4 regions of the Aurantimonas sp. A2-1-M11 genome follow, and region 4 is predicted to be linked to each of the others. Evidence: predicted binding sites of a transcription regulator. Region 4 holds the regulator's gene; each other region holds the start of a gene.

Region 1 (2,197 bases), on a different contig from region 4:
TCCTTCATCCCGTTGTCGATCGCCGTCCTCACCGTCTCCGACACGCGGAGCCTGGAGGAGGATCGCTCGGGTTCGCTCCTCGTCGAGCGGCTGACCGGGGCAGGCCACCGGGTCGCGGACCGGCAGATCGTCACCGACGACGTGCCGGCGATCCAGGAGGCCGTCAGGACCTGGTGCCGGCGCGAGGACGTCGACGTGGTCATCACCACCGGCGGCACCGGCTTCACCGGCCGGGACGTGACGCCCGAGGCGCTCGAACCGCTGTTCGAGAAGCGCATGGACGGCTTTTCGGCCATCTTCCACCGGATTTCCTACGAGAAGATCGGCGTGTCGACTATCCAGTCACGGGCGACGGGCGGCGTGATCGACGCCACCTTCGTCTTCGCCCTGCCCGGTTCGCCGGGGGCCTGCCGCGACGCCTGGGATCACATCCTGGCGGCGCAGCTCGACTATCGCCACAAGCCCTGCAATTTCGTCGAGATCATGCCGCGGCTGGACGAGCACCTGCGCCGCGGCGGCCGCACCGCCTGACGCGGGCCGTCAGTTGCCGCTACTGCCGCGAACGGCCGGGCGGATGAAGGCCCGCATCCGCGTCACCGCGACGCCCTTGGCGACCTCCTCCAGGCTGAAGGCGAGCTTCGACAGGCCGATGGCCTGGCGCTTCTGGACGAGGAACCCTTCCGCCATCGCGGTGCGGATCTGGCGGAACCGGACGAAGAAACCCGGCCGGTCGTTGGGTGACCGGCGAAAACGCGCCGCCGGCGTCGTGGCCCGCCCTGCCCCCACCTGGTCGGCATGCTCGACGACGGCCTCCATCCAGCCCGGCAGCAGCCGCGCGCCAGGCTCCAGCAGCAGCAGCCAGTCGCCGCGCGCCGCCTCGATGGCCGTGCGGAAGTCGCCCGCGGCAACGATGCGGCAGCCGGCATGGTCAGCCACCTTGCGGGCGTTCTCGTCCATGCCCCGGTCGACCAGCACGACCTCGCGCACGAGCCCTTCCACGGCGCCGGGGATGAGCGACGCCAGGCTTGCCGCCAGCCACTGATCCTCGGGTCCGCAATCCATGAAAACGCTCAGCATCCCCTGCTCTAACCGAGCCAGCGGCCCGTGACCAGAACGGAACCTATTTTGTTCTTGTCTTGTTCTCATATCAGGTCTAGGACATTCGTCGCAGACAGGTTCCAGGAACCAGGGAGAACAGCGCCATGCAGGACATCGCCAAGGCCGACCGCGCTGCGTTTTCCGCGCCCGACGGCATCGACATCGCCAACCACATCATCGGCGAGGCAGGCCTGCGGATTGGCTTCGACCGGCGGCGTGGCCGCGGCGCGGGGTTGAACCCCAGCGGCCGCTTCGAACCGTTCAAGCGGCAGGCCGTCGACGACGGCTGGAACAGCCTCGACGACCTGCCGGCCTTCAAGACCGACGTGCAGGTCGAGAAGCCTAGGACGATCATCAGCCGAAACACCTCGCCAGACATATCCTTCGACCGCTCGATCAATCCGTATCGCGGCTGCGAGCACGGCTGCGTCTACTGCTTCGCCCGGCCGTCCCACGCCTATATGGGCCTGTCGCCCGGCCTCGACTTCGAATCCCGGCTGTTCGCCAAGCCGAACGCCGCCGAACTGCTGGAGCGGGAGCTGTCCAAGCCCGGCTACCAGGTGAAGCCCATCGCCATCGGCACCAACACCGATCCCTACCAGCCCATCGAGAAGACCTGGCGGGTCATGCGCGAGGTGCTGGAGGTGCTGGAAGCGGCCAACCATCCGGTCGGCATCGTGACCAAGTCGGCGCTGGTCCTGCGCGACATCGACATCCTGTCGCGGATGGCGGCCAAGGGACTGGCCAAGGTGGCGCTGTCGGTGACCACCCTCGACCGGACGCTGGCGCGGGCCATGGAGCCCCGGGCGGCGACGCCGGCCAAGCGGCTCGAGGCGGTCCGGACCCTGAGCGAGGCCGGCGTGCCGACCATGGTGATGACCGCGCCGATCATTCCGGGCCTGACCGATTCGGAGATCGAGCGGCTCCTGGAATCGGCGCAGACCGCAGGGGCAAAGGAGGTCGGCTACGTCCTCCTCCGGATGCCGCTGGAAGTCTCGCCGCTGTTCAAGGACTGGCTGCTGCGCCACTACCCCAACCGCTACCGGCACGTCCTGTCGCTGCTGCGGTCCATGCGCGACGGCAAGGACTACGACGCCGA
Region 2 (2,197 bases), on a different contig from region 4:
CCATGGACGGTGGCTGACCATGGGGCCTGAGGACGTCGAGGCGGCCGACCGCTGGTTCCGCAAATACGGCATTGCCGCGGTGTTCTTCGGGCGTCTGGTGCCGGCGGTGCGCACCCTGATCTCGGTGCCGGCCGGCATCGCGCGGATGTCGTTCCTGACCTTCCTGATCTTCTCCGCCGCCGGCAGCGCCATCTGGACCAGCTTTCTGGCCTATGCCGGCTATGCCCTCGGCCAGAACTACGAGGCGGTGGAATCCTATGTGGGGCCGGTTTCCAACGTTGTCCTCATCGCCATCGTCGCCTTCTACATCTACCGTGTCGCCACCTTCGACCGCAACCACAAGCGTTCGGAGCCCAACACCGACGACGCGTCCGGATAGGCGGGTCGTCCCCGCCAACACGATCCGGGACGCAACGACGGATGCAGATGGAACGCACTCGGCCGCAGAAGCTGGCCGCCACGATCGACGGACTTTACCGCACGCAGGGCGACGGCTTCGAAACCCAGCCGGTCGATCATCTCGATCTCGGCTTTGACGGGATCGACGGGGATCGCCACGGCGGCACGACGCGCCGCTCGGGCGCCCGCGAACCCTGGTATCCACGCGGCACGAAGATGCGCAACGAGCGGCAGCTGTCGCTGCTGGCCGCCGACGAGCTGGCGGCCGCCGCCGCGGAACTGGACATCGCCGAGATCCGGCCGGAATGGATCGGGGGCAATCTCCTGATTGCCGGCATCGCGCATCTGTCCTGGCTGCCGCCGCGCACCATCCTGATGTTTGCCGGCGGCGTGACGCTGCGGATCGACGGCGACAACGGCCCCTGCCGGTTCTCCGGTGCCGCGATCGCAGCCCGCTACGAGGGGCGCAGCGACGTGGAACTGGACTTCGTGAAGGCAGCAAAGCATCGCCGCGGCCTCGTTGCCTGGGTGGAAAAGCCCGGACGCATCGCCGTCGGCGAGACCTGCGAGGCCCGTATTCCCGAACAGTGGATCTACGCCTGAGGCGCCGCGACGGTCGGTTGAGGCGCGGTGTTTCCTGACCCATAAGTCTGAACAAACGGGCATAAGTCTGAACAACTCCCGTCGGTCGCCGAGGTATCGCAATCTCCGGTAGTGATCCGCGTTGAGAATTCGGTAAGAACTCGCTAGAGGATTCCCCTGTCTTTCACGTCGGGGGATCCATGCTGAACGAAGACGAGCTCGACACCCTCACGATCGACCGAATGATTTTCCACGTCGTACGGCCCGACAGGCCTGACCCGCTTTTCCTGGCGGAGACGAAACCTCCGCAGTATCCGGAGTTCTTCGCCAAGAGGGTGCGCGATACGCTTCGCGGTGCCTCCTACGACTTCAACGAAGGCTCAGGGATTCCCGCCCTCGTCGAGGGCGCCCTTGCCGATCCAGATCCCGATGACGGGTTCCTCGCGACGTCCAGAAGCCTTGCCAGGCGTTTTAAGGACAAGGTGAAAGGCGACAATAGAATGGCGCCCGGCGCTCTGATGTTGCTGGCCATGCGGACGAACGAATCGAGGCTTGTTGCGCTGATCAAGTTCGACCACCACGCCGTCATCACCTACAGCCTCGAAGCAGAGGACGGAGCTGACCCGAAGCCGCTGATGGAGAGCGTCGTCCAGAACTTCTCGCAGGACCGAAAGGCCATGCAGAAGTCCGTCGTTATCCGCTTGGCCGATCCGAAACATGCTGATCCCGAGCGGCATCGGCATCGGATCCTGGTCATCGACCGATCCTCGTCGAGGTACCGCGACGCCACGCAGCACTTCGAGAACTTTCTGGATGTTCGGCGAACCTTCGAGAAGGAAGATCTCACAAGCAAGCTCTTCAAGGCCGCGAAAGCGACGATCGACAAGCACAGGGACGTCATGCCTGCCGAGGTGGCGAAGGCGCCGACCCGTCGCCTGCGCGAGACCTTCGAACGCCTGAACGGATTCGACAGCGACAATCCTGAGGAATTCTGGGGCGCCATCGCCGGCGGGATCGACGGCCCGGCCAAGGATGCGGTGCTGAAGACCTTCGAACGCAAGCTTGCGAACCGCGCCATGGAGACCGAGTCGTTTCAGTTCGACCGCAAGGGTCTGCCCAAACGGGAATACAAGCGTCTCGTCGCCAAAGAGGGGTTCGCGCTCTGGTTTCGCGAGGAACACGAGAAGGATGGTATCGTGAAGGTCGACCGTGCCGA
Region 3 (2,197 bases), on a different contig from region 4:
TCGGCATGAAGGGCTGCGGCGAGGCGGGGGCGATCGGTTCGCCGCCGGCCGTGATCAATGCCATCACCGATGCGATCGGCAACAACGACCTGACCATGCCGGCGACGCCGCAGAAGGTCTGGCGGGCAATCCACCACGTCGCCTGACGGCGACCCGTTCATCCGGCGGCCATCGACCGGCCGCCGGCTTTCTTCCGGGACCGTCGGTCCCGCCTTCGACTGAGCCGCGCCGTGCGGCCCGCGCCATTCACGACAGGCGCGGCCCGGCGCCAAGGGAGACCAGGATGTACGAGACCACCTATCATCGCCCCACGACCATCGACGAGGCCATCCGGCTGGTCGGCGACAGCGGCGGGGAGGGCAAGTTCCTCTCCGGCGGCATGACGCTGATCCCGACCATGAAGCAGCGCCTGGCCGCGCCGTCGACCCTGGTCGATCTGCGCCATGTCGCCGAGCTGAAGGGCATCACCGTCAACGGCCGTGACATCCGCATCGGCGGCGGCACGACCCATGGCGAGATCGCCGGGCATGACGGCATCCGGTCGGCCTGCCCGGGCTTTGCCGCGCTGGCCGGCCTGATCGGCGACGTGGCCGTGCGTCACATGGGCACGATCGGCGGCTCGGTCGCCAACAACGATCCGGCGGCGGACTATCCGGCAGCGCTGAAGGCGCTGGGCGCGACCATCCACACCTCCCGGCGCGAGATGCCGGCCGACGAGTTCTTCGTCAGCCTGTTCGAGACGGCGCTGGAAGAGGACGAGATCGTCACCGCCGTATCCTTCGAGGCGCCGGAGCAGTGCGGCTACGAGAAGTTCCGCAACCCGGCATCGCGCTATGCCATGTGCGGCGTCTTCGTCGCCAAGCGCGGCAATGGCGTGAAGGTGGGAGTCACCGGCGCGGGCTCGAACGGCACCTTCCGCTGGGAACCGGCAGAACAGGCGCTGTCGCTGAATTTCGACGGCGCGGCGATCGACGATTTGTCGGTCGATCCGAGCGACATGCTGTCCGATCTGCACGGCTCGTCGGACTACCGGGCCAATCTCGTCAAGGTCGTCACCAAGCGCGCGGTCGCCAAGGCGCAGTCGCACTGAGCGTCAAACCGCATCACAGAACCAGACGGCCGGGCCCTTCGCCCGGCCGTCGTCGTTTCGGCATACGGTCTGCCCTGCGACAGCCTGTAGCAGGCTGTCCGGCCACCGGCCCCTCGCCGGAACATTCCGAGAACGCTATACAGGCGGGATGGCCAAGACCACGCTCATCGACAAGCTGGCGATCCTCTCGGACGCCGCCAAATACGACGCCTCCTGCGCGTCCAGTGGATCGACCCGCCGCGACTCGGCGAAATCCGGCGGTATCGGCTCGACCGAGGGCTCGGGCATCTGCCACGCTTATGCGCCGGACGGCCGCTGCATCTCGCTGCTCAAGATCCTGATGACCAATTTCTGCGTCTATGACTGCGTCTATTGCGTCAATCGCTCGTCGTCCAACGTGCCCCGGGCGCGCTTTTCCGTACAGGAAGTCGTCGACCTGACGATGTCCTTCTACCGGCGCAACTACATCGAGGGGCTGTTCCTTTCCTCCGGCATCATCCGCAACTCCGACTACACGATGGAGGAGATGGTGCGGATCGCCCGCAAGCTGCGGCTGGAGGAGAATTTTCGTGGCTATATCCACCTGAAGACGATCCCCGACGCCGCGCCGGCGCTGATCGAGGAGGCGGGTCTCTTCGCCGACCGCCTGTCGATCAACATCGAACTGCCGACGGATGTGACGCTGGAGGCCTTCGCCCCGGAGAAGAAGCCCCGCGACATCCGCCGGTCGATGGGGCATCTGCGCGCCAAGATCGAGGAACACAAGGGCGAGAAGCGCGACCGGGCCCGGCCGGCGCGCTTTGCCCCCGGCGGTCAGTCGACCCAGATGATCATCGGCGCCGACGGGTCGGACGACGATGCCATTCTCGGCCGGTCGGAAAATCTCTACGGCAATTACCGCCTGAAGCGGGTCTATTATTCGGCCTTCTCGCCGATCCCCGACGCCTCCAGCCGGCTGCCGCTCGGCAAGCCGCCGCTGATGCGCGAGCACCGGCTCTACCAGGCTGACTGGCTGATGCGCTTCTACGGTTTCGACCGGGGCGAAATCGTTGCCGGCGGCGACGCCGGCATGCTGGATCTGGCCATCGATCCCAAGCTCGCCTGGGC
Region 4 (2,197 bases):
CAGCACATCCGTCCTGCCGGGATAGACTTTGCCGAAGGCACGCCGCTCCTGTCCGCCGGCACGGTGCTGACACCCGGCGCGATCGCCCTGGCGGCCAGCGGCGGCCATCCGGACCTCTGCGTCCGCGCCCGGCCGAAAGTGGCGATCCTGGCCACAGGCGACGAACTCGTCTTGCCCGGCGAAGCCATCGGCCCCTCGCAAATCGTCGCGTCCAACACCTTCGGCGTGGCCGCGCTCGTGCGCGAGGCCGGCGGCGTGCCGCTCAATTGCGGGATCTCGCCCGACCGGGAATCGGCCATCGACGCGCAGCTGGCCAAGGCGCTGGCCGACGGCGCCGACATCTTCGTCACCATCGGCGGCGCCTCGGTCGGCGACCACGACCTCGTCGGCAAGGTCTTCGCCGCCCGCGGCGTCTCGCTGGATTTCTGGAAGGTGGCGATGCGCCCCGGCAAGCCCTTGATGGCTGGCAGGCTCGGCGACATGCGCGTCGTCGGCCTGCCCGGAAATCCCGCTTCCTCGATGGTCGCGGCGACGCTGTTCCTTGCGCCACTGGTCCGTCGCCTCGCGGGCCGCCCGGACAGGCCCCTCCGACGCCGGGGGATCCTCGCTGCGCCGATGCCGGAAAACGGCGACCGCACGGATTTCGTTCGCGCCCGGATCAAGCCGGACGACGCTGGCCCGCCCCGGATCGTGCCGCTGCCGCGGCAGGATTCGTCGTTGTTGTCGATCTATGCCGCCGCCGATGCCCTGCTGGTTCGCCCCGTCGGCGCGGCACCCGCGCAAATCGGCGATCCGTGCGACTATGTCCCCCTGACGGCGCTGGAGCCACTTGCAGAACACAACTAGAACAGATAGGTTTGTTCAGGTTTTGTTTTGAGGAGTCGCCCGGATGCTGACGCGCAAACAGCACGATCTTCTGGTGTTCGTGAACGATCGGGTGCGCGAGACCGGCGTGCCCCCGTCCTTCGACGAAATGAAGGATGCGCTGGACCTGCGGTCCAAATCCGGCATCCATCGCCTGATCACCGCGCTCGAGGAGCGGGGCTTCATCCGCCGCCTGCCCAACCGGGCCCGGGCGCTCGAGATCCTGAAACTGCCGGAATCGATCCAGGGCAACCGCCCGGCTCCGGTCGGACGCACCGGCTTCAAGCCGAGCGTCATCGAAGGCAGCCGCGATACGGGCCGCCCCGCGGCGGCCACCCAGGCGCAACCGGCCAGGGCAGCCGCATCGACGTCGATCCCCGTCATGGGCCGTATCGCCGCCGGCGTGCCGATCTCGGCCATCCAGCACAACACCCATTCCATCGTCGTGCCGCCGGACATGCTGGGCAGCGGCGAGCATTACGCCCTCGAGGTGAAGGGCGACTCAATGATCGAGGCCGGCATTCTCGACGGCGACACGGTGGTCATCCGCCGCGGTGAGACCGCAACGCCGGGCGAGATCGTGGTCGCACTGGTCGACGACGAGGAAGCGACGCTGAAGCGGTTTCGCCGGCGCGGTGACACGATCGCGCTGGAAGCGGCGAATCCCGCCTACGAGACGCGGATCTTCGGGCCCGACCGCGTCAAGGTGCAGGGCAAGCTGGTCGGGCTCATCCGTCGCTACTGATCGGGCTTCGCCGGCAGGTGCTGTTCGCAAAGGCCCGGTTCAGCGTTTTCGGTCAGGTGCGCGTCGAAGCGCCTGACGCGGACTTTCGACCGGCCGTTATTCGGCATCTGCCGCGCGAGCGGCGTCCGGATTCGGGGCCGGTCCGGCGGGCGGCGTCTGCATGTTCGCGGCGGTGCCCGGCGCCTCCCGCCGCGGCGGAGCTTGCGCTGCTGGCGGCTCGGCATCCGGTGCGGCCGGCTTGCGCCAGTATTCGGGCCAGGGCGCCAGGCGATGGGCTTTCCACCGCGTCGGCGGATCCTCGATGGCCTGCACGACCACGGGTCGGCCGGTCGCCGCATCCCGGCTGATGGCCAGCGAGCCACTGTGCCGCAGGGTGCGCAGCGTCACCAGAATGGCGCCCGAACGACATGCACTAAGGCGGATCGCCCGCGAGACGATCGCCACATCCCCTTCGTCGCAGGCGTCACCCGTCCGGGCGTAATCCTCCGTCCAGATCACCCACAATCCGCTGCGGGTCGCAAAACGGCAATATTCAGCTGCGCAATCGGCCGGAACCGTCGGGCGCTGCCGGTCGGCCGAGGCAGCCCG

Evidence for each region. Region 4 encodes LexA, which represses DNA repair genes until DNA is damaged. Its sites were predicted from a motif close to TGTTCNNNNTGTGTTCNG; they were not measured.
Region 1: a site for LexA is predicted at 1,127-1,144, ahead of VQ042_RS13625 (PA0069 family radical SAM protein). Genes of this name have one in related genera too.
Region 2: a site for LexA is predicted at 1,126-1,143, ahead of VQ042_RS20995 (nucleoid-associated protein). Genes of this name have one in related genera too.
Region 3: a site for LexA is predicted at 1,208-1,225, ahead of VQ042_RS08890 (putative DNA modification/repair radical SAM protein). Genes of this name have one in related genera too.

The regions. Positions count from the first base shown of each region.
Region 1 covers NZ_JAZHLI010000027.1:11,725-13,921, reverse strand. The annotation lists gene moaB (molybdenum cofactor biosynthesis protein B) at 1-531, shown strand, start outside; gene VQ042_RS13630 (glycosyl transferase family 2) at 541-1,077, opposite strand; gene VQ042_RS13625 (PA0069 family radical SAM protein) at 1,203-2,197, shown strand, end outside.
Region 2 covers NZ_JAZHLI010000067.1:17,881-20,077, forward strand. The annotation lists gene VQ042_RS20985 (DedA family protein) at 1-379, shown strand, start outside; gene VQ042_RS20990 (MOSC domain-containing protein) at 421-1,002, shown strand; gene VQ042_RS20995 (nucleoid-associated protein) at 1,182-2,197, shown strand, end outside.
Region 3 covers NZ_JAZHLI010000014.1:51,804-54,000, forward strand. The annotation lists gene VQ042_RS08880 (xanthine dehydrogenase family protein molybdopterin-binding subunit) at 1-146, shown strand, start outside; gene VQ042_RS08885 (FAD binding domain-containing protein) at 284-1,090, shown strand; gene VQ042_RS08890 (putative DNA modification/repair radical SAM protein) at 1,239-2,197, shown strand, end outside.
Region 4 covers NZ_JAZHLI010000003.1:87,187-89,383, forward strand. The annotation lists gene VQ042_RS02250 (molybdopterin molybdotransferase MoeA) at 1-846, shown strand, start outside; gene lexA (transcriptional repressor LexA) at 890-1,609, shown strand; gene VQ042_RS02260 (ComEC/Rec2 family competence protein) at 1,706-2,197, opposite strand, start outside.